Regions from separate parts of the Aureimonas sp. OT7 genome, predicted to be linked through region 3. Evidence: riboswitches for the same ligand, from Rfam matches in the RefSeq annotation. Region 3 holds a riboswitch; each other region holds the start of a gene.
The links. Region 3 has a riboswitch for cobalamin ahead of IGS74_RS16160 (DUF1852 domain-containing protein). Riboswitches for the same ligand answer to the same signal wherever they lie in the genome.
Positions count from the first base shown of each region.

Region 1: it holds a riboswitch for cobalamin, as region 3 does, so the genes downstream of both, IGS74_RS12395 (TonB-dependent receptor) here and IGS74_RS16160 (DUF1852 domain-containing protein) in region 3, are expected to answer to the same signal.
Region 2: it holds a riboswitch for cobalamin, as region 3 does, so the genes downstream of both, IGS74_RS11405 (ribonucleoside-diphosphate reductase subunit alpha) here and IGS74_RS16160 (DUF1852 domain-containing protein) in region 3, are expected to answer to the same signal.
Region 4: it holds a riboswitch for cobalamin, as region 3 does, so the genes downstream of both, IGS74_RS20295 (ABC transporter substrate-binding protein) here and IGS74_RS16160 (DUF1852 domain-containing protein) in region 3, are expected to answer to the same signal.

Region 1 covers NZ_CP062167.1:2,589,087-2,595,005, forward strand. Annotated here, with positions in the region: gene IGS74_RS12385 (argininosuccinate lyase) at 1-1,113, opposite strand, end outside; gene IGS74_RS12390 (3'-5' exonuclease) at 1,138-2,046, opposite strand; gene IGS74_RS12395 (TonB-dependent receptor) at 2,098-4,002, opposite strand; cobalamin riboswitch at 4,080-4,276, opposite strand; gene IGS74_RS12400 (glycosyltransferase) at 4,399-5,655, shown strand; gene IGS74_RS12405 (glycosyltransferase family 4 protein) at 5,573-5,919, shown strand, end outside.
Region 2 covers NZ_CP062167.1:2,383,448-2,389,366, forward strand. Annotated here, with positions in the region: gene IGS74_RS11405 (ribonucleoside-diphosphate reductase subunit alpha) at 1-2,752, opposite strand, end outside; cobalamin riboswitch at 2,860-3,072, opposite strand; gene IGS74_RS11410 (CHASE3 domain-containing protein) at 3,205-4,698, shown strand; gene IGS74_RS11415 (response regulator) at 4,728-5,141, shown strand; gene IGS74_RS11420 (histidine kinase dimerization/phosphoacceptor domain -containing protein) at 5,138-5,919, shown strand, end outside.
Region 3 covers NZ_CP062167.1:3,369,715-3,375,633, forward strand. Annotated here, with positions in the region: gene IGS74_RS16150 (hypothetical protein) at 131-1,057, shown strand; gene IGS74_RS16155 (methionine synthase) at 1,105-2,133, opposite strand; gene IGS74_RS16160 (DUF1852 domain-containing protein) at 2,160-3,143, opposite strand; cobalamin riboswitch at 3,246-3,458, opposite strand; gene rnk (nucleoside diphosphate kinase regulator) at 3,548-3,976, opposite strand; gene IGS74_RS16170 (host attachment protein) at 4,525-4,929, opposite strand; gene IGS74_RS16175 (CsbD family protein) at 5,061-5,402, shown strand; gene hisD (histidinol dehydrogenase) at 5,461-5,919, opposite strand, start outside.
Region 4 covers NZ_CP062167.1:2,840,360-2,846,278, reverse strand. Annotated here, with positions in the region: gene IGS74_RS13590 (glutathione S-transferase family protein) at 1-510, shown strand, start outside; gene ndk (nucleoside-diphosphate kinase) at 612-1,034, shown strand; gene IGS74_RS13580 (ABC transporter ATP-binding protein) at 1,093-1,857, opposite strand; gene IGS74_RS20300 (iron ABC transporter permease) at 1,854-2,852, opposite strand; gene IGS74_RS20295 (ABC transporter substrate-binding protein) at 2,891-3,925, opposite strand; cobalamin riboswitch at 3,958-4,153, opposite strand; gene IGS74_RS13570 (molybdenum cofactor biosynthesis protein MoaE) at 4,194-4,649, opposite strand; gene moaD (molybdopterin converting factor subunit 1) at 4,651-4,902, opposite strand; gene pgsA (CDP-diacylglycerol--glycerol-3-phosphate 3-phosphatidyltransferase) at 4,918-5,499, opposite strand; gene uvrC (excinuclease ABC subunit UvrC) at 5,572-5,919, opposite strand, start outside.

The DNA.
Region 1 (5,919 bases), 780 kb from region 3:
GGTCCAGTCCGCGTTCAGCTCCTCCAGGGCGCGTTCGGGGCTGATCACCAATGCCTTCAAGACCTTGTCGAGATCGGCGAGGGTCTTTACGCCGGCCTCGACCATGGCTGAGTTTGCCTCGACATCCTTTGGATCGGGCATGCCAGGGGTAATGTTGTGGGCCTGGATCATCGGGCCGAGAGCCAGCGTGATGGCCGTCGACGCCTGGCTGCGGGTGTTGTTGAGCAGGCCGGGATTGCGCTTCTGCGGCATGGCGGACGAGACATAGGTGTTGCCCCCGCCCTCCTGCAGCAAAATCCATGGCCGCGTCTGCGCATACTGGGTCATCACGTCTTCGACGAAGTTGCCGCTGTGCAGGGCGATCGCGGTGACGATGGAACCGATCTCGACCGGTTGGTCCATGGAGGCGATCTGCGAGGCGTCGTAGGCATTGTCCACCACGCCGGCGAAGCCGAGATAATCGGCCATCCGCTGCCGGTTCAGCGGCCAGCCCGTGCCGTTCAGGACCGTCGTGCCCATGGCGGAGCGGTCCACCCGCGCGTAAGCCTCGCGGATCCGGTCCGCATCGCGCGCGAAGCCGGCCGCGTGTCCCAGAAGGTAATGGCCATAGCTGTTGGGCTGCGCCGCGACGCCGTTGGTGTAATTGGGAACGATCGTTTCGGCGTGCGTGGCCGCAAGATCGACCAGCGTGCGGGAGGTGGCGTTGAGCTGCGTGGCGAGTTCCAGCAGCCCGTCTCGGAGGATGGCCGCCCGGTAGGTGGCGTGCATGTCCTGGCTGGAGCGGCCGGCATGCAGCAGGGTCACCTCCACCCCGCCTTCATCGATGAGCAGCGGCTCGAAGGTGATGACGGTGGCCGGGCGCTTTGCTCCCGGCTCGTTGCCGGCCTTGATGACGCTGTCGATCGCCTTTGCGATTGCCGGCGTCTTCGCCTTGTCGAGCAGGCCTTCCTGCGTGTTGATGACGGCCGTCGCCTTGTTGATCTGTCCCAGCCAGAAAAACTCGTCGCGCACGCCGTCCTGTGCCCAGGCGGGGCCGCACAGTATCGCGGCAAGCCCCGTCAAGCAGCCTAGTGCAGACAGGGGCCGCAGCCCCCGATCCCGAACTTCGACCATGACTTCCTCCCATGATGCCGCGGTTCAGGCGGCCTTGAACCTGTCCAGCGCCGTCAGTGTGACGGTCACAGGGTCGGCTTCCTCGCGCCGGTAGATCTCCTGGCGCAGAAACGACAATTCCGCATCGTAGGCCGCCTCGTCGACCTCGACCCACCAGCATTTCGGGCGGCCGTCGCTGCCATCCGACCAGCGATAGCCGCGCCGTTTCAGGACATCCTTCAGGTCGAAGGGCGTATGTTCGGCATAGATGCGCCGGCGGGTCCGACCGCTCGATTCCAGGAGATGGGCGAAGGCGCTGCGCCCATCCGCCCCGGAAGGACGCGTCAGCACTTCCAGAAGCGCATGGCAATCATCCACCGCGCGATGGCCATCGTGGAACAGGCCGCACTGCGACAGAAGATAGGACAGCTTGCTGCCTTCGAAACCGAGTTCGCGCCAGGGGATCTCGGCATGCGAGCACGCCCAGGCCTTGAATTCGAAGCAGGCGGACAGCCCCTCGCAGAAACGCCGGTCGAAGGCGGCATTATGCGCGATGACGAGGTCCGCCGTCTCTGCCAGCCGCTCCAGGGCGGCAAGGTCGATGCGCTGGCCCGCCACCATAGCATCGGTGATGCCCGTCAGTTGCGTGATCTCGGGCGGGATCGGCACGGAGGGCTGCTGCAGCCCGCCGAACACGCCGACGACATCGCCGATCGTGCCGTCGTCATCATAGGTGAAGGCAACGGCCCCCACCTCGATCACTTCGTCCATGCCATGGCGAAGGCCGGTCGTCTCGGTGTCGATCAGCAGCGCGACATGCGGAAACAGGCTTTCTTCGCGCGCCACCACGGGGCGCGGCACGAGCTTGCGCAAAATGCGGAACCGGCCCGTCGCCTCCAGCCGGCGCGCCATACGCTCCTCTTCGTCGAAGCTGAACAGATCGAGTTGGCCCATGCGAAATTCCTGCGTGCGTCGAGTATCAACTACCCGCAAGGATGGTCTGCGTCAAAAACTGAGCTTCACACCCGCAACCGCCACACGCCCCATGCCGCCATAGCCGTAGACATCCTCGTAGCGCTCGCCGAACAGGTTTTCGACACGGGCGAAGGCCTCCGCATGATCGTTGAAACGATACGATCCGGCGAGGTTCACCAGCGTATAGGGATCAAGCTCCACGCGTGACTGGTTGTAGAAGGCATCGAACGCGATATCCTGCTGTCCGCCGGTATAAAGGATGCCGAGGTTGAGCGCAGCCGCACCGTCCAGGAAGCTGTAGCCTATGTCGAGGCTCGCGACGTTTTCCGGACGGCGGGCCAGGGTGACGCCGTCCGCGTCATCGCCGTCGAGGAACGTATAGGCCGCGCGCACGGTCAGCCCATCCAGAAGATAGGCCGTCACCCCAAGCTCGATGCCGTGGATCGTGGACGTACCGTCCAGGTTGATGGACGTCGTACCCGCTCCCTGGATCAGGTCGGTAATGCGCTGGTTGAAATAGGTTGCTTCGATCGACAGCGCATCGCGCAGGATCCACTGGTCCAAGCCGATGTCCCAGCCTTCCGCCTTTTCCGGCTTCAGGTCGGGGTTTCCGCGATAGGTGCCGTCATAGCCGAACAGTTCGAACAAGGAAGGGTTCTTGATACCCGTACCATAGGAGCCGCGCAGTTTCGTTCCGGTCCGCGACAGATCGTAGGCCGCGGTGCCCCGCCATGTGGTGGCATCGGCGAAACGCTCGTTCATGTCGTGGCGCACCGCCCCGGTCAGGAACAGCGCGTCCGCGATACCGAGTTGGTACTGGCCGACCAGCCCGCTCTGGCCGGTGGAGCGGTCGAAGCTGGAGTATGCACCGTCCACTTCGGCGGATTCTTCCTCGTGCTCGGCAAGGAAGGTCAGCGTATGGTCCAGGCGCGCGGCCTCCTGCGCCAGGAAGACGTTGGATTGATAGTCCACCTTGGTCCGGTCGCCGACATAATCGTCGGTGCGGGACCTATCGGTGAAGTAGCGCAGCGTCGAATGGCTGCGGCTGATGCCGGCGACGTGCTGCCAGCGCCCGTCCAGCGTATCCAGCCGGGCCTGCACACGTCCGTACATCTGCCGGCCGCGTGTCGCGGCGTCCGCATCGGCCGGCAGGCCGTCGGCGAACCCATCCGCGTCGGCCCGATGGTCCGTCACGCGGCCCACCATGTCGAACCGCAGGTCCTGCGTGGCATCGAAGCCGAGTTTGGCGAAGCCCGTGACGTTGTCATAACCGTCGCGCTCAAGGTTGCCGCGCCACTCGGACGCGCTCGAGGCGCCGTCCGTGCGGTAGCCGCCGAGGCTGCCGAAAAAGTCGGCGCCGCCCGAAGCGCCGCCGATGGACAGGAGGCCGCTGGCCGTGCCCATGCTACCACCTTCCAGGCGTGCCGAAGCGGACGTCCGGCCCTCGCCCTTGCGGGTGACGATGTTGACGACGCCGCCGATGGCGTCGGACCCGTAGAGCGCACTCTGCGGACCGCGCAGCACCTCGATCCGCTCCACATCGTCGGCAAGCATGTTGGCGAAATCGTACTCGCCGCCACTGGCGGGATCGTTCACCTCGATGCCGTCGATGAGCACGAGCGTCTGGTTGCCCTCGGCGCCGCGCAGCCGAACCTGGGTCAGGCCGCCCACCGTGCCCGTGCGGCTCAGGCCCACCCCCGGCACGCTCCGCAACGCGTCGGCCACGAAGCGCACCTGCCGCCGCTCCAGTTCGGCCCTGTCGATGACGGTGACGGCGCTGCCGACGGCGCGCGCCGGCGTCGACGTCCGGTTGGCCGTGACGATGACGGGGTCCAGCGCGATCGCCGCCGGCAGCAAACTGATCTGTGCGCTGGCGGCGGACGAAATGGCGATAAGAGCCGAGCCTGTCAGGCAGGCAGCAAGGCGGATGGACAAGGCAACCTCGTTAACATCGTTTCCGGTTGCATCGAACGAGGTCCGGCCCTGTCGAGGCACCCCGCCCGACATGTTCGCGTGCAACCACGGCTGACGGCAGGTCTCCTGGCTCGCGGGTCCTTCCGCCGTGCCGCCTTCCCGGGGGCGCTGGCCCCAGTGGCATAATGGCAAGGCAGTCTCCGCCTACAGTTGCGGGGGCAGCCGCAGCATGGCCGGATGGCGCACTGCGTTCCCTTTGAAGCCCTTTCGGGGCACCGTCGCGCGGCACAATAGACACGGTACCGCGGCCTCACAAGCATCCACAGGATAAGGGATGGCTGACTTTCTGGTTGTGCTGCCGCAACGCAACTGTAACAAGGAGATGAGGGGCCGGTCCGGTCAGCGCGGAGTGCAAGGATGGCGCATAGTTTTCGGCAAGACCGTCCGACGGGGCGTGACGGACCGAGAATCCTGATCTACAGCCACGACACGTTCGGCCTTGGCCATCTTCGGCGTTGCCGCGCCATCGCCAACCGGCTGGTCGGGTCGATGGATGACGCCTCAATCGTCATCATTTCCGGCTCTCCCATCATCGGCCGCTTCGACTTCGAGGACGGCGTCGATTACGTACGCGTGCCGGGCGTGGTCAAGCTGCCGAATGGCGGGTACACAACCTCCAATCTGCGCCTGTCGCTGGACGAGACCGTGCAGATCCGCCGCTCCGTCATCATGGCAACGGCGCGCAGCCTGAACCCCGACCTCCTGATCGTCGACAAGGAGCCCGCCGGCTTCCGCGACGAGTTGCTGCCGACGCTGGAGCACCTGAAGGCGACAGGCGCGCGCATCGTGCTGGGCCTGCGCGACGTCCTGGACGATGCCGCAGTGATCGTGCCCGAATGGGAGCGCAAGGGCGCGACCGAGGCGCTTTCTGCCTTCTACGACAACGTCTGGGTCTACGGCCTTCCCGAGATCCACGAGCCGCTGGCGCCCTTTTCCCTGCCCGAGCGGCTGCAAAACGAAATCATCTATACCGGCTATCTCCGGCGCGACCTGCCCCAGGTCTCCGCGACGGCGGCCTACCCATCCATCACCTGCAAACCCTATGTGCTCGTTACGACGGGCGGTGGCGGCGACGGCGAAGGGCTGATCGACTGGACCCTTTCGGCCTACGAGGCCGACCGGTCCCTGCCCCTTGGCGCGCTCATCGTCTTCGGCCCCTTCGTGCCGCCCGATCAGCGTGCCGCCTTCATGGAGCGCGTGGCCCGCCTGCCCGACGTGGAAGCGATCACCTTCGATTCCAGAATCGAGCACCTCATCGCCAACTCCGAAGGCATCATCGCCATGGGTGGCTACAACACGTTCTGCGAGATCCTGTCCTTCGACAAACGATCCGTGATCGTGCCGCGCCGCACGCCGCGCATGGAACAGACCATCCGCGCCGAGCGGGCCGCCGAGCTGGGCCTCATCACGTGCCTGGACGGTGCCGGGCTGGAAGACGGCGCCCACCGCAACCCGCATTTGATGGCAGAAGCCATCCGCGCCCTTCCCGGACGCCCGAAACCTTCGGAAAAGACCCTGCCAAGGCTGCTTGATGGACTGGATACAATCGACGCAACGGTGCGAGGCTGGTTCCCCAGCCCCTCGAAAGAAACGGCCCGAACCGCAAGCCGGTAGAATTGCCGTCGTCCTGAAGGGCTATCCCCGGCTTTCGGAAACCTTCATCGCACAGGAAATCCTGGGGCTGGAGCAACTGGGCTTTTGTCTGGATATCTGGTCGTTGCGGCGCCCGACGGACCGTGCGCGCCACCCGATGCACGAGCAGATCGCGGCGCCTGTCTACTACCTGCCGGAATATCTGAAGGACGATCCGCTGCGCGTCCTGCGCGGCGTACTGGCGCTGCCACGCCAGAAGGGCCTTGGCCGCTTCGTCCGCACGGC
Region 2 (5,919 bases), 990 kb from region 3:
GCGCGGACACCGCCACCGCATTCAGCTTTCCGTCGCTGCGTGTCAGCGTCGATTTCTCGACATGGCTGGCGGAGCGTGTGCGCAGGTAGTAGGTCGTCTTGAGGCCGGACCTCCAGGCCGAGCGGTAGAGGGCATCCAGCGCCTTGCCCGACGGGTTCGCCAGATAGAGGTTCAGCGACTGCGCCTGGTCCAGCCATTTCTGGCGGCAGGCCGCGGCCGCCACGAGCCAACGGCTTTCGATCTCGAAGGCCGTGGCATACAGGTGCCGGAGGTCGTCTGGCACGCGGTCGATGGGCCCGAGCGAGCCGTCGTAATATTTCAGGTCCGAGATCATGACGTCGTCCCACAGGCCACGGGCCTTCAGGTCGCGGACGAGATAGGGGTTCACCACCGTGAAATCGCCCGACATGTTCGCCTTGACGAACAGGTTCTGGTAGGTCGGCTCGATCGACTGCGAGACGCCACAGATATTGGAAATCGTGGCCGTGGGCGCGATGGCCATGCAATTGGAGTTGCGCATGCCCTGGGCGCGAACCCTCTGGCGCAGGGCATCCCAGTCCAGCCGTGCGGAACCGTCGAAGGCCGCGCCGCGCGCCTCGCCGAGAAGGCCGAGCGAGTCGATGGGCAGGATGCCCTGCGACCAGAGCGAGCCCTCGTAGCTTTCGTAGCGCCCCCGCTCGGCGGCCAGGTCGCTGGAGGCGGCGATGGCGTGCCAGGAGATCAGTTCCATGCTCTCGTCGGCAAACCGCACCGCCGCCTTGCTGGCATAGGGAATGCGCAACGCCTGCAACGCATCCTGGAAACCCATGAGGCCGAGGCCGACAGGGCGGTGCCGCAGGTTCGAGCGGCGTGCTTCCGGAATGGTGTAGAAGTTGATGTCGATCACATTGTCCAGCATCCGCATCGCCGTGCGCACCGTGTCGGCGACACGGTCCGCATCGAGCCCGTCGTCGGACAGGTGCGCGACGAGGTTGACCGAGCCGAGGTTGCAGACCGCCACTTCGTCGGCGGATGTGTTGAGGGTAATCTCCGTGCACAGGTTGGACGAATGGATGGTACCGGCATGGCGTTGCGGCGAGCGGATGTTGCACGCGTCCTTGAAGGTGATCCAGGGATGCCCCGTCTCGAACAGCATGGTCAGCATCCGCCGCCACAGATCGACGGCACGGACCTTGCGATGCACACGCACGCGGCCGCCTGCGGCATCCCGTTCAGCGGCCTCGTAGGCCGCCTTGAAGTCCGCGCCGTACAGATCGTGCAGGTGCGGCACCTCGTCCGGGGAAAACAAGGTCCATTCAGCGTCAGCCTCGACTCGCTCCATGAACAGGTCGGGCACCCAGTTGGCGGTATTCATATCGTGTGTCCGGCGGCGGTCGTCGCCGGTGTTCTTCCGCAGGTCGAGGAATTCCTCGATGTCGACATGCCATGTTTCCAGATAGGCGCAGACCGCGCCCTTGCGCTTGCCGCCCTGGTTGACGGCGATAGCGGTATCGTTGGCCACCTTCAGGAAAGGCACCACGCCCTGGCTTTTGCCGTTGGTGCCGCGGATATGCGCACCAAGACCCCGCACCGGCGTCCAGTCGTTGCCGAGGCCGCCGGAATACTTGGCCAGAAGGGCGTTATCCCGCACCGACTTGAAGATCTGGCTGAGATCGTCACCGATGGTGGTGAGGAAACAGGACGACAATTGCGGGCGCGGCGTGCCCGAATTGAACAGCGTCGGCGTCGACGCCATGAAGCGGAAGCTGGACAGAAGCTCGTAGAACTCGATGGCGCGCGCTTCCCGGTCCGTTTCGCGGACTGAAAGGCCCATGGCCACCCGCATGAAGAAGGCCTGCGGCAGCTCGAAGCGGGTACCGTTGCTGTGCAGGAGATACCGGTCGTACAGGGTCTGCAGCCCAAGAAACTGGAACTGCCGGTCGCGTTCCGGCTTCAGGGACGCACCGAGAACGGCGATATCGAAGCGCGCGAGCTCGGGGTCGATGAGCTGTTCCGCGACACCGCGGGCGAGGTAGCGCGAAAAGTAATCCGTATAGGCGTCCTGCATGTCGGCGGCAGTGGCGTTGGTCGGCACGCCCCTGACGAAGCTGAGCGCCTCGGCCCGGAGCTTGTCCATCAACAGGCGTGCGCTGGCGAAGGCATAGTCCGGATCGGTCTCGACAAGCGCCCGCGCCGCCAGGATCGGGGCGTCGGACAGCTCCTCGCGCGAGATGCCATCGTAAAGGTTGCGTTTGGTTTCGCGGACGATCAGCGCCGCATCCGCACCGGGCAACCCATCGACCGCCTCGGCCACGACGGCCGCCAGGCGGTCCATGTCGAGCGGCGTGGCGCCGCCATCCGGCTCGCGCACCACGATCGCCGGTGCGGCAGGCGCGGCCTGCGTTTCCAACCGCGCCCTGGCGCGCTCCTCCCGGTACAGGACATAGGCGCGGGCCACCTTGTGATGGCCGCCGCGCATCAGCGCCAGCTCGACCTGGTCCTGCACGTCCTCGATATGGATGACATGGTCACGGCCGGCGCGGCGCTGCACGGCCGAGGCAACCTGATCCGTCAGATCGTCGACGATGTCGTGCACGCGCGACGAACCGGCGGCCTCCCGGCCCTCGACGGCCAGGAAAGCCTTGGTGACGGCGATGCTGATCTTGCCGGCATCGAAGACGTCGCTCTGGCCGTTGCGCTTGACGACGCGCAGGGGACTGGCCTGCGCCTCCGAGGCCGGACGGACTGTCGGGAATTCTGCGGAAAGTGACATCGGCTGTTCCTGTCGAAGAGGATGGACAGGCCAGGCGGACACGTGCTGCATACCGGCGCCGCGAGACGCCGGGCAAGCTACACGATCCGCCGGGACACCCCGCCCAGGGAAAGGTTCATCGACACGGCAGGTCTCCTGGCTCACGGGTCGTCGCCGGCACCCGGCCTTCCCGGAGCCAGGCTCCAGTGGCGCGATTGGGTGCGGGCTACCCGTCTACAGTTGCGGGGACAGCTTCGGACTAACCATTTGAGCGGCGAACCGAATTCCCTCTTAGCTTCCATATCTTGTGTCTATGGAAGACCGTGACCACAACAGATTGTTTTACGCGGTCGCGGGTGTCAACCCGCCTTCGTCGGTTTTCCACCGCGCCGAAGCGTTCGGGAAAATTCTCGATTGTGGTTCAGCCCGTGCTGCGGCATTCAGGGCATCGTTGCAACAAACACCTGGTTCCGATGCCCATTTCCCAAAAGCAGTTCTATGCCCGCACATTCGCTTTCCTGGCGGCCGCGCTGCTTCTGCTTCTGGCGATCGTTGGCGGTTCGATGTATTTGACCCGGCTGACCCAGCAGAATTTCGATAAAGTCGTCATGACACGCGCGGTGCGGAGCGCGGCAGCTGACCTTTTGTCCCGCATCGTCGATGCCGAAACCGGCCAGCGCGGATATCTCCTGACACGTGACCAGCGTTACCTCGAGCCGTATCGCGAGCAGATCGGGTCCATCGCGCCCAGGGTCGAACGGCTGCAGGTGGCGATGGACGAGATGATGGGCGGCCGCGCGGACTTGTCGGAACTGAGCCAGCGTGTGACGGCCAAGACGGCGGAACTGGATTCCACCGTTTCGCTTGCGCTCAGCGGCCAGTATGACGCGGCCGTCGCAGAGGTGGCCGGCGGCGCCGGGCTCGCCCTCATGGACGAGATCCGAGGCCAGCTCGGCATGATTCTCGACCAGGCGGAAGCGCAATTGCAGGCCGGCATAGAGCGGCAGGAGAACATCGGGTCCACCTTGCGCCACGTCACGGTGATCGGCGCCATCGCCATCATCCTGATGGCCGCCGCCGCCGCCTGGACCATCCTGCGCTATACGCGGGAAGTCGCCGAGGCCCGCGCCGAAATCGAGGCCGCAAACACGGCTCTGGAAGCCCGCGTCCAAGAGCGCACCACCGACCTCATCAAGGCGAACGAGGAGATTCAGCGCTTCGCCTACATTGTGACGCATGATCTGCGCGCGCCGCTTGTGAACATCATGGGCTTCACCAGCGAACTGGAGGCGACGTTTTCGCCGGTGCGGGACTACATGGCCAGCCTGCCGCCAAGCGAGGAACCGCTGCGCCGCCATGCCGAGGAGGCGATCAACCAGGAGGTTCCCGAGGCCATCTCATTCATCCGCTCGTCGACCCGCAAGATGGACGGCCTCATCAACGCCATCCTGAAGATATCGCGGGAAGGGCGGCGCAGCCTGAAGCCGGAAAGGGTGGACCTTCGAGCCCTGGTGGAGACGGCGACGAATGCCGTGCACCATCAGGGTGCCGAGAACAACGGTGAGATCGAAACCGATGTCAAGGCGACGTCCATCGTCACCGACCGCCTGTCGCTTGATCAGATGCTGGGGAATCTGCTTGATAACGCAATCAAGTACCGCGAGCCGTCGCGTCCCTTGCGGATATCCGTCCGTACACGGAATGATTCCTACGGCCGCGTCGTCATTGAGGTCGAGGACAATGGACGGGGCATTTCGCCGGCTGACAATGAACGGGTGTTCGAGCTCTTCCGACGGTCGGGAAAACAGGATACTGCGGGTGAGGGGATCGGGTTGGCGCATGTGCGGACGCTGGCCCGCAACCTGGGCGGCGACATCGGCCTCAAATCTGAACTCGGCAAGGGCTCGACCTTCACGCTCGTCCTGCCGGCCAATCTTTTGAACGTGAAGCGGAGCATTGAATCGTGAGCAGGACCGCAAAGCCTGTCCAGATCGTCATGATCGAGGACGACGAGGGCCACGCACGGCTGATCGAAAAGAACATCCGTCGTGCCGGCGTCAACAACGAGATCCTGCCCTTCGGCAACGGCACGGACGCGTTGGCGTTCCTGTTCGGTGCGGATGGCTCGGGCGAGGACAGTGCCGGACGGCACCTCCTGATCCTTCTCGACCTGAACCTGCCGGACATGGGCGGGGTGGACATCCTGGAGAAAGTGAAGGCCAACCCGCATACCAAGCTCTCGCCCGTCATCGTCCTGACGACGACCGACGACAGCCGCGAGATCCAGCGCTGCTATGATCTCGGCGCCAATGTCTACATCACCAAGCCGGTGGACTACGAAGGCTTCGCCAATGCCATCCGGCAGCTTGGCCTGTTCTTCTCGGTGATGCAGGTGCCGGAAACGGAATGACGATGGCCGGGGGCGCGATCCAGCCGGGCGCAGCCGGTGTCACAGTTCTGTACGTCGACGACGACGTCGTGGCCGGCCGCCTTGCCCAGCGCATGTTGAGCCGCCATGGCATATCAGTGGTGCATGCGCCCGATGCCGTCACCGGCCTGCAACTCCTCAACGATCGCGACTTTTCCGCGGTCATCCTGGATCACGACCTCGGCTCCGGGTCCGGCCTCGATATCCTGAGCGACATGAGCGCCATGGAGAACGCGCCGCCGGCAGTCTACGTGACGGCATCGACCGAGTTGTCCATCGCCGTGGACGCGCTGAAGGCCGGTGCGGTGGACTACGTCGTCAAGACGGTCGGGTCGGAGTTCGAGCTGCTGCTGGCCAACGCCATCCGCGCCTCGGTTGAAAAGGCGACGTTGCGGCGCGCCAAGGAAAGGGCGGAGCAGGAGGTGCGCGAGGCCCGCGACCGCGCCGTGGCCATGCTGGCCGAGGTGAACCACCGGGTGGCGAACAGCCTGGCGCTCGTCGGGTCTCTCGTTCGCATGCAATCGAACGGCACCGAGGATCCCGCAATCCGCGAGGCATTGACCGAGGTGCAGGCGCGTATCACCGCGATCGCCAATCTGCACCGCAGCCTCTATACGTCCGAGGATGTCCGCAGTGTCGATCTGAAGACCTATCTGGGCCGGCTGGTGGGGGAGCTGACCCTGTCCATGGCCGACGACCTGCACAAGATGCCAATCCGCTTCGAGGCCGACCAGGTGACGGTTTCACCGGACAAGGCCGT
Region 3 (5,919 bases):
CATTTGTGCCGACAGTTAGTTGTCAACAAAACTATTATCGGGTGCGCATTTGCGGCACGGATCCGGAGTTGGCAGATGGGCAAGGCAGACGAGAAACTTACGCCGTTAGAGGCCGAAGCCGCGGGCCATTATGAAGCGTATCCAGGACGCGGGTGGCCCCCTCGCCTACTGCATCGGCTATATCAACCACATCGCGCGGCTGAAGGGTGACGGGGCGTTCGTTGTCATCCGCGAGCGGACGGCCTCTTTTCCGAGGATGGCGGTGCAGCTTGCCGCGGCGGGAGCGGCCCATGCCGCCCGGAAAGAAGGCGTGGACGAGGAAATGCGGAGCAAGGCCGAGGCGTGGGCGCGGAATGCGTGGATCCACGCAGCCGGACATTACGTCGACCAGCCTTCCGGAGGTGATGACCCCGAAGTCGTAGAGCATCCAAATGCCCAGTCGATGGCGATGATCCGGAAGGGAGCCGACACCCGCAAGGCGAAGGCCGCCGAGCAATGGGACCGCCTGATCGGCAATGGCGTGGACAGCCTCATGACGCTCGCGCTGGCTGGCCACGAGGCCAGGAAGCCGGTTACCCGAAAAGAAGGATTGATCGCCCTCGCCACTCTGGCCGGACTGGTGCTGGCGATCATAGGCTATGGTGCGTCCCACTGGTACCTGTCTGTAAAGATCACGGCGCCTTACGAGACAGAGGAAGGCCTGCAGCAGCGCCGGGACGCGACAGACCGGGTCATCGCATACGACAAGGTCATGTCCTGGACCCCGCGCAGAGGGGGCATCTTCAAGTTGTTTCTCGATTGGCCCATGTCCCCGACCACGGACGAGGAGGCAGCGTTTATCGAGTTCGCCACCGACATCATCCAGTTCAGGCGGGGCATGATCGAGGAACGCCTGATCTGCGGCGATGCCGAGGTGAGCGATGATCAGGCCATGGGCATCGTGGAGGACGTGAACGACGGTATCGACCTCCACGACAAGACGCTGGAGCCATTTACGCGGGCGCAGTCCCTGATCATCGGAGCGCTCTCGAGATTGTATCCCCTGCCCTGTCGCTGATGTCTGACTGAGGTTTTCGTCTGGAGCGGAGCTCGGCCCGGAAGACGCTACGCTGACAGTTCCTTTCGGACGATCTCCGCGCCCGCGCTAAGCGCCCGAAGCTTGCCGCTGGCGGTCTGCCGAGACAGAGGGGCCATACCACAATTGGTGCAAGGGTAGAGTTTATCGGCATCGACGAATTTGAGGGCCTTGCGGAGAGTTCCCGCGACTTCCTCCGGCGTTTCCACTGCCTCACAGGCCACGTCGATGGCGCCCACCATCACCTTCTTGCCCCGCAGAATCTCAAGAAGATCCATCGGCACATGCGAGTTGTGGCATTCGAGCGAGATCAGGTCGATGCTGGATTGCTGCAATTTGGGAAACGACTCCTCATATTGCCGCCATTCCGAGCCGAGCGTCTTCTTCCAATCGGTATTGGCCTTGATCCCGTAGCCGTAGCAGATGTGCACGGCCGTCTCGCATGTCAGGCCTTCCACCGCCCGCTCCAGGGCGGCAATGCCCCAATCGTTGACCTCGTCGAAGAAAACGTTGAATGCCGGCTCGTCGAACTGGACGATGTCGACGCCCGCGGCCTGAAGTTCCCGCGCCTCTTCGTTGAGGATCGCGGCAAACTCCCAGGCCAGCTTTTCGCGGCTCCTGTAGTGTGCGTCGTAAAGCGTATCGATCATGGTCATCGGACCTGGCAGGGCCCATTTGATCGGCTGTGTCGTATAGCGCCTGAGAAACCTGGCGTCGTCGACAAACACGGACCTGGGGCGCGACACCGCGTCGACGACGGTCGGCACGCTCGCGTCATAACGGTTGCGTATTCTGACGGTCTCGCGCTTCTCGAAGTCGACACCATCGAGATGCTCTACGAACGTCGTGACGAAATGCTGACGGGTCTGCTCGCCATCGCTGACGATGTCGATTCCGGCCTGCTGCTGGTCGGCCAGCGACAGGCGCAGCGCGTCCTGTTTCCCTTCCGCCAAATCCTGATCGTGCAACCTCCAGGGTGACCAGAGTTTCTGAGGTTGCGCGAGCCAGGACGGCTTGGGGAGGCTGCCGGCGGTGGATGTGGGTAGAAGCTTTTTCACGATGCGGGGCTTTCGATCTCGGGACATTAGGCTGCGTTGCCGAAGGACCATTCCTCAAGAGCGGTCCGGTGCGGTTTGATGAGGGTGTCTTCGATGAATTTGCCCTGCTCCAGGGCCAGGCGGCTGCGCTCTTCCCGATCGTAGACGATACGGGTCAGGGAATAGTCGTGATGGTTCAGGCTGGGCCGATAGATTGCCCCCGCGGCGGCATTGGCATTGTAGATTTCGGGACGGTAGATGCGCTGGAACGTCTCCATCGTGCTGATCGTCCCGATCAGTTCCAGATTGGAGTAGTCGGAAAGCAGATCGCCAATGAAGTAGAAGGCCAGCGGCGCGACGCTTCCCGCCGGCATGAAGTAGCGAACCTCCATGCCCATCTTGCCGAAGTACAGATCCGTCAGCGAGCGCTTGTCCTGCCGATACTCGACCCCCATGACGGGATGGCGATTGTCGGTCCGATGGTATGTCCTGCCGGTGGACACGCTGATGCAGATGACGGGCGGCTTGCTGAAATGCGTACGGTACGTCTCGGAACGCAGGAAGCTCGTGAACATACGCCCGTGCAGGTCGCCGAAATCGGTCGGAATGCTGAAGTCCGATCGACCCCTGTTATGCTCCGGCAGCGCCACGCTAAAGTCGAAATCCCGCAGATAGGATGAGAAGTTGTTGCCTACGATTCCGTCGACGGGCCGGCCGGCCTTGCGATCGACGATGGTCGTCTTGAGGACTTCGATCAGGGGGAAGGCATCCCCCGCGCCCAGCGTGCCGAGGGTCAACGCAACGGATACGATCTCCAGCTCGACCGAATAGCGATCGCCCCCTGGATTGTCCCACCCGGCCAGTGCGTTGAACCGACCGTCGATCATCCGCAGTGCCCTGCGCAGATTTTCCTGGCGGTTATCGCCTCTCGCCAGATTGGCGAAGTTGGTGGTGATGCGCGTGCCTTCCGAGGGGACGTAGTCCTCGTTGAAAGGGACGCTCCTGACGGAGAAATTGAACTTCTGAGACATGCTGTGCCCCGTTCGATCTGGGGGCATGGGTCAGCAGACGCATAGCATGAGGGGCCGCGACGATGCGGCTTCCGCTACGGCACACTGGGACACCCCGCCCGTGGACGTTGTTTTGCTGAAGGCAGGTCTCCTGGCTTGCGGCTCACCACTTGCGTCCGTCTTCCCAGGCAGAACCCAGTGACATGCTGGACGCAAGCTCACCGCTTACAGTTGCGGGGGCAGCGCCGGACTTTCCGCATGGACGGATCACCGGCTTCCCTCTTAGCTCCGGCGCGTCGCAGGCGACGACCGGAGACCTTAAGCCTGGCAAGCCTGCTGCATCGGGCTGATAGAGTCAAGTGGATATAAGGATATCCTTATATCCTGGCGTCACCATGATCCTGTTCGGCCAGACTCCTTCGCCCTCACGAGTAGGAGGCAGCACGTTCGGACGCCGGCGCTTCGACGGACTCCACCGTCAGGCGATGGGTCCGCCCGTCCCGGGCCGTCCAGTTGATGGACTGCCCGGCCGACAGGCCGATCAATGCCACGCCGATCGGCGTCAGGATCGAGACCTTGCCTTCTGCGATGTCCGCTTCGCCCGGGAACACGAGCGTGACATGCCGATCCTCGCCGAGGTCACTCGTAAACCGAAGGGACGAGCCCATGCGCACGACATTTGCGGGCAGCCGGCCATCCTCGACCATCTTTGCACGATCCAGTTCCGCAAGCAGTTCCTCGGCCACGGCCGGGTTGCGCTCGGCAAGGGTATCGGCCAGCCGCCAGAGCCGCTCGCTGTCGGTACGCGTCACGGTGATTGCCGGCTTGCGGTTCTGCCTGGTTGCCCGAGCCATCTGAATGCCCTCATGTCTGGCGCACGCGCGCAGAGGCGACGCGGCGCTTGTTATCTAAATCCGGGATTGCTGGTGTCGCTGCCGGCCCGATGTCCGCAGTGGTCGGAAACTGGCCTGTGCCCCACGACCGGGACGCGACAGGCCCTGGCCGGGGGTCAGATGCCCGCGATGGGGCACACCCTGAAAAATGCCAAGAGGGGGTGGTCGGTCGTCAACATGCCATAGACCTGGGCTCTAGCCCGCCTGAAGTCAAGCGAGAGCCCCCCTTCATCATTTTTGCAGAACTTGAGCATGGCGATTGACTTTTCGCTATGGCGCGTCCATATAGAGGCAGTGCAGCGCGTCCCCGAGAGGTTGATGCGCTCATGATTTTGGTGTTTCGTCCGACCACGGATGTACTGGCGAGTTGAGTCACCGAGATCGCACATCTCTGCAGAGAGCGCCGGAGCCGTTGGGTGAGATCCCCAGCGGCTTTTTCGTGTCCGGCCGCTTCGGGCCCGGCCGCCGGCAGTGGTTTTTGACCGCATGCCGGCGCCCGGCAAGCAGCCTCAACCCGCTGCGATCGCCTTGAGTATGTCGTCGCTCGATTGGCCGGTCAGATCCTTCGACAATTCGCCGATCAAAGCCTCCTTCAGCTTGGCGTGATAATGCTTTCGCATCTCGCCAAGCGCCCGGGGAGCGGCAATGATGATGAGGCTCTTGAGCTTGCCCGTCACGGCCCTGTCGTTCAGCTTGGCGACCACTCCGGCTACGAAGCCGTCCTCGTCCTGCGTATTGTCGTCGGGGTTCGCGGAACTGCTGGCGTGGCCGACACCGCCGCTCTTGTTATCGGTATCGATGTCGCCCGTGGCCACCGGCTTCAATTTGGGGTTCTGCTCGTCTCCCGTATTCTGGAAGAAGCTCAACTTCGCTCCATCGACCACCGCAACCATCGTGTCTTTGGGAATTCGCATTCTCATCTCCATCCTTGGACCAGACAGAAACGCGTTGACGTCCAGAACGCTCCCAAAATGAACCAATCGCCGTCTGCGGCCTTATAAGGGCACATCGGAATGTTCGACGCTTACGGCAGGAGAAATCGGATATGGACAAGAACCGTTTTGAAGGCACCGCCAAGGAATTCGGCGGCAAGGTTCAGGGCGCGTTTGGCGATGCGGTCGGATCGGACCGCCAATCGGCGGAAGGCCGGGTACGCGAGACCGAGGGCAAGGCACAGAACCTCTACGGACAGGGCCGTGACGCCGTCCGCGACGCGGCCGACGAAGCCTCGCGCTATGCATCGGACATTTACGAGAACGCCGGCGCTTACGCGCATGAAGGCCAGAAGGTCGTGCGACGCCAGGTTCAGGACCGTCCCCTGTCGTCCCTGCTGGTTGCCGGTCTCATCGGCTTTGCCATCGGCATCACCATGCGCGATCGCGGCTGAGAAATCACACGCCAAGGCAATGGCCCGCCGCACACCGCGACGGGCCTTTTTGCATTCTTTATCGAATGAACTCCTGGCGAAGCGGCGAGACCGCGAGCGCATGGGATGAGAAGCCCTCGTACAGCGCCAGCGTGTGCGCGTGTTTGGCCAGCAGCGGAAAGCCCGCCGCGGTCACGTAGCCGACGGAGCTGCGCTTGACGAAGTCGGTCACCGAAAGAGGTCCATAGGTGCGGGCCCAGCGGCTGGTGGGAAGCACGGCGTTCGGCCCAAGCCCGAAATTGGCGATGCTGCATGGTGTATGCTGCCCCAGAAGTATTTCCGACGCCTCGGTGATCCGGCCCAGATGGTCGTAGGGCTCCTTCGACAGTATCTCCAGATGCTCGGGGGCATAAGCGTTGACGAAATCATAGCTTTCCTCGACCGATCCGGTCAGCACGATGCCGCCCGTCGGACCCGTCAGAACCGCGCGTGAGAAATCCACGCGCTGAGCGCTCATCCGCGCCCAAAGGTCCGGCAG
Region 4 (5,919 bases), 530 kb from region 3:
GACGGCAAGGACGTCGTGCAGGATTCCTTCGCCATAGCCGAATATCTGGAAGCCAATTACCCGGACGGCCGGCCCCTGTTCGGCAGCGAAATCGGGCGTGGGCTGGCACGGCTGGTGGAAAGCTGGTCGCAGCGTACGCTGCACCCCTTCGTCACCTCCGTGGCGCTGATGGACATCTATTCGCTGCTCGACGATGCCGACAAGGAGCACTTCCGTCGTACGCGGGAAGCCTTCTTCGGCATGAAGCTGGAAGAGGTCGTGCACCGGGATCCAGCCCATGTCGCGGCGTTCTCGCAAGCCCTGAACCCGCTGCGCGCCACGTTGAAGGTCCAGCCCTTCCTGAGCGGGCGGGAACCGGGCTTTGCCGATCATATCGTCTTCGGGGCGTTTCAGTGGCTGCGCGTCGTATCGCCGTTCCGCCCGCTGAAGCCGGATGACCGCGTGATGGAGTGGTTCGAGAGGTGTCTGGACCTCTATGACGGCGAGGGGCGGCGCGTCGCGGCAGCCTGACTGCCGGTCTTCGGGATCGCCGGGCCAGCCCTTGCCGATGGCCGGCCCGCACTGTATGGAGCGGCATCTTTTCCCTCATATTCCATCGGAAGGAAAGCCATATGGCTATCGAACGCACGTTCTCCATGATCAAGCCGGACGCGACGCGGCGCAATCTGACGGGCGCCATCACGCAGAAGCTGGAAGAAGCCGGCCTGCGCGTCGTCGCCTCCAAGCGCGTCTGGATGAGCAAGCGCGAGGCCGAAGGCTTCTACGCAGTCCACAAGGCGCGGCCCTTCTTCGGCGAACTGGTCGAGACGATGACCTCCGGCCCCACGATCGTGCAGGTTCTGGAGGGCGAGAACGCCATCCTGAAAAACCGTGAAGTCATGGGCGCAACCAATCCGGCCGACGCCGCAGAGGGCACGATCCGCAAGTCTTTCGCCGTCTCCATCGGTGAAAACTCGGTTCATGGCTCCGACGCGCCCGAGACGGCCAGCCAGGAGATCGCCTACTGGTTCGCCGAGACCGAAATCGTCGGCTGAAGGCTTCGTCCTTCCGGCATGATGTACGCCCGTCCGGCCTTGCCGGGCGGGCGTTCTGCTATCTGCGATCCAGCGGAATGAAGCGGTAGACGCGGTGCCCGTCGCTCGGGTCGGTCAGGGTACGGCTGCCGACCCGGAAGATCGATGCAAGGCGCGCTTCGGTCAAAACGTCGGCCGGCCTGCCCAATGCGGCGAGCCGCCCTTTTTCCATGATCGCCAGCCGGTCGCATCCCAGTGCCTGGTTAAGATCGTGCAAGGCCACGACCACCGTGACCGGCAGCGCGCAGACGAGCCGCAGCACTTCCATCTGATGGTGAATGTCGAGATGGTTGGTCGGCTCGTCCAGGAGCAGCAGGCGCGGGCGCTGCGCCAGGGCGCGCGCAATGTGCACGCGTTGGCGCTCGCCGCCCGACAGCGTGCTCCAGAAACGGGTGTCGAACCCGTCGAGGCCCGCGGCGCTTATGGATTGCGCGATAATCTCAAGGTCGGCCGCGCTCGGCGCCGCAAAGGGCGCAAGCCAGGGTGTGCGGCCCAGTTCCACGCAATCGCGGACCGTCAGCGCTTCCTCCGTATCGGAGGATTGGGCCACGAAGGCAAGGTTTCGCGCCAGATCCCGCCGCGTGAAGCCTGACGCCGGCCTGCCGTCCAGAACAACGCCATTCGAAGGCAGCAGGCCAGCCAAAAGGCGCAGAAGCGTCGACTTGCCGGACCCATTCGGCCCGACGACGCCAAGCGTCTCGCCGGGCGCGATGTCGAGGCTGACGCCGGAGACGATCGGCTTGCCACCGACGGCCCAGTGGAGATCCCTGGCTTCTACCCTCATGGGCGCATGCGCCTGCGCACGAGGATCAGCGCAAAGCCCGGTGCCCCGACAAGGGCGGTCACGACGCCGATCGGAACGACCTGGCCGGGGATCAGCATGCGCGACACGATATCGGCGGCGATCAGGAAAACCGCTCCCAGCAGCGCCGAAGCGGGGATGAGCCGGCGGTGCCGCACACCGGCGATGAAGCGTGCGGCATGAGGGACGACCAGTCCGACGAAGCCGATCGAGCCGACCAGGCTGACCATGATGGCGGTTGTCAGCGTGACGACGCCGATGAGGGCGATTCGAATGCGCCGGACATCGATACCGAGCGAGGATGCCGCTTCCGAGCCGAAGGAAAAGGCATCGAGACCGCGCGCGCACCACAGGCAGACCACCAGCGCCAGCGCCGCAGCCGGTGCTGCAAGCGAAACGTCGGGCCAGCGCACGCCGGACAGGTTGCCCAGCAGCCAGAACATGATACCGCGCGCCTGTTCCGCATTGGCCGAGCGGGCGATGAAGAAAGAGGTGAGAGCGTTGAACAATTGCGAGCCGGCAATGCCCGCAAGAACCATCTGCGCCGGCCCGCCGCCCGCCGCACGGGCAAGGGCGGCGACCATAAGGAACGCCAGCGCCGCCCCCGCGAAAGCCCCGGCCGAAAGGCCGATGGCGCCAGCCCCGACTCCCATGATCGTCACCGCGACGGCGCCGGTGGAAGCGCCCGCCGAAACACCCAGAAGATAGGGGTCTGCCAAGGCGTTGCGCACCAAAGATTGCAGGACCACGCCGGCCAGCGCCAACCCGGCACCGCATGCCGCGGCAACCAGCGTGCGTGGCATGCGGTAGTTCCAGACTATACCGGAATCGATGGCGTCCACCGCATGGGCGGCGCCGAAAAGCTTGTTGGCGAGGACGGAGCCGACAAGCGACGGCGGCAAGGGCGTTTCACCGATGATTATACCGGCAAGGATCGCCGCCGTCAGGATCGCGACGCCCGCGCCCGCCCAGGCAATGGGCGTCGCGGGCCGCGCCCTTGCGATACCGGCTGCCGTCACCGTGCGTCGAGCTTGGACAAGGCGTCGGCAAGGGTTTCCAGTGCCGCGATGTTGCGGATGGAAGGGTCCATCGCATGCGCGTCCAGCACGACGATACGATCGTTGCGGACCGCGTCCATCTGGCTGGCAACCGGGTCGGTGCGCAGGAACTCCAGCTTCTTCTCGTAGTCGTCGGCCTCGAAGCGGCGCCGGTCCATGCTGGCCACCACGATGATGGATGGGTCGGCGCGGGCGATGGTTTCCCAGCTTACGAGGGGCCACTCCTCGTCGCTTTCGATGATATTGCGCAGCCCAAGCGCATCCATCATCGTTGCGGGAGGCCCCTTGCTTCCGGCAACGAACGGATCCCCCGAAAGCTCGGGAGAGGAGAACCAGAACATGGCGCTGACATCGTCCATCCCCAGCGCCTGTGCCGTCTCGATGGCCGTGCTTTCCCGGTTGCGCAGGTCGGCCACCAGGGCCCGGCCGCGCTCGGGTACGGCAAGAATGTCGGCGAGCTCCGTAATGCCCTGGTAGAGAGTGTCCATGGAATACATGGCGGTCCGCGTTCCATCGGAGCCCGCGGTGTTGTCCTTGCCGACGCAGTCGGACGGCAGGATATAGGTGGGAATGCCAAGATCGGAGAATTGCTCGCGAGTCGCTACGATGCCCTGAGGGCCGACATGCCATTCATATTGCGCGGCAACCAGCCCCGGACGTTTGGCGACGACGCTTTCGAAGCTCGGATCGTTGTCGGCAAGGCGCTCGATTCCGGCGTTTGCCTCCTCGAATTGCGGAAGGACGTCGGTGAACCAGACTGCCGTGCCGGCAACCTTCTCCTGCAAGTCGAGCGAATAAAGAATCTCGGTGACGGCCTGGCCGACGGCGACGACGCTGTCCGGCACGGCCTCGAACCGGATATCGACACCGCAGTTTTGCAGCGTCAGCGGATAGGTCGTTTGCGCCGTAGCCTGGGCAGAGAAGCCCAGGCACGCCGCCAATGCGAGCGAGGAGATGAAAGTCCGGGCGCGGGCCCGATTGAAATTCGCCATGTCGACACCTTCCTGGGCAACCCCGCCCAGTTCGCGTTGCTGTTCGTGCCGGCAGGTCTCCTGACTGGCGGGTCGAAGCTTGCGCGGCCTTCCCGGGGGATCCCCAGTGACGAAATCGCGCGGCGCTCACCGCCTACAGTTGCGGGGGCAGTTCCGTTTGGCCGGCCTTGAGGCCAGCTACGGATTCCCTTTCAATTCCTTGCGGAAACCGGCACCGATGTCGCTACCAGACGGCGCGGGCCTTCACAACCGCAATGCTGGCTGCGGCTCAAAGCCTGTGCCATCGGTCCGTTGCGGCGGCGTCGGTATCGCGGGCCTCTACCCATGCGCCTACGCTGCCATCCACGAGATGCTCGCGTTTCCAGAACGGCGCCTCGGTCTTCATGAAATCCATGATGCAGGACGCGGCCTCGAAGGCGGCTTGCCGATGCTGCGAAGCGCAGGCAACGAAGACGATCTCCTCGCCGGGCAGAATCATGCCGAAGCGATGGATGATGGCCCAGCCGGCCAGCGGCCAGCGTGCGGCGACGGATTCGGCGATCTTGCCGATCTGCCCTTCTGCCATGCCCGGGTAGTGCTCTATCTCGAGCGCGGCGAGGCGCCCGGCTTCGTCGCGGCAGTATCCGGTAAAGCTGACCAGCGCGCCGAACGAGCCGTCGGAGGGCAGCGTGGACGCCGCTTGCGCGAAATCGATGCGCTCGGCCTGGACGCGGACGAGTGCCATGTCATCCCCCCGTCATCGGCGGGAAGAACGCGACTTCCCGAACGCGGGCCAGCGGCGCATCGTGCCGTGCATGCTCATGATCTAGCGCGACACGCACGAGCTGGGGCGTCTTCAGGGCCTGCGCATAATTTTCGCCGCGGCCTTCCAGCCAGCGTATCAGGTCGGCCACGGTGCCGATGTCGGCCGGCAGGGAAACATCCTCGCCGGCAAGGCCGATGCGCTCCCGGATGGATGCGAAATAGGCGAGTTTCATGGCGCGACCTCCCGGTCAGACGTCGATATGGCGCAGGCCCGCTCGGAAATAATCATAGCCGGTATAAAGGGTGATCAGCGCCGCGATCCAGAGGAAGAATATGCCGAGTTCCGTGACATAGGGGAAAATCTGGTCTCCGGCCGGGCCCGCCAGCAGGAAGGCGATGGCCACCATCTGCGCCGCCGTCTTCCACTTGGCCAGCCGCGTCACCGGAACGCTCACCTTCAGCTCGGCCAGGTATTCGCGCAGGCCGGATACGAGGATTTCCCGGCACAGGATCACGATGGCGGCCCAGATGCTCCAGCCGGCAATGGTGCCGTCGGCCGCCAGAACCAGAAGCGCGGCCGCCACGAGAAGCTTGTCGGCGATGGGGTCCAGCATGCGGCCGATGGTCGAGGTCTGTTGCCATGCGCGCGCCAGATAGCCGTCGAGCCAGTCGGTGAGGCTGGCCGTGGCGAACAGGAAGACAGCCCACCAGCGCGCCGTGTCGGACCCGTGCAGCCGCCCCTCCACGAAGAAGCACAGGACGACCAGCGGCACCGCGATGATGCGCGCATACGTCAGGATGTTCGGCAGGTTGAGTGCCTTGGATGCCATGGTTACCGTCCGCAGTTCGTTGGCCCTTTGAACCGCTCGTGGGGCCATACGTCAAGGCATGGAAGTCGATCTTCAGCCGCCGTTGAAATGATCGTAGACCAGCCGCGCCATGGCCTCTGAAATGCCGTCCACCTTGCGCAGGTCGCTCAGGGCCGCGCGGGAGACGGCCTTGGCCGTTCCGAAATGCTGCAGCAGGGCGCGTTTGCGCGCCGGCCCGATCCCGGCGATCTCGTCGAGCGGGTTGCGCGTCAATTCCTTGGAGCGGCGCGCGCGGTGGGTGCCTATGGCGAAGCGGTGCGCTTCGTCCCGCAGGCGCTGAACGAAATACAGGACTGGATCGCGCGGGGGCAGGGTGAAGCTTTCCCGACCCGGTATGACGAAGCGTTCACGCCCGGCGTCACGGTCCACGCCCTTGGCGAC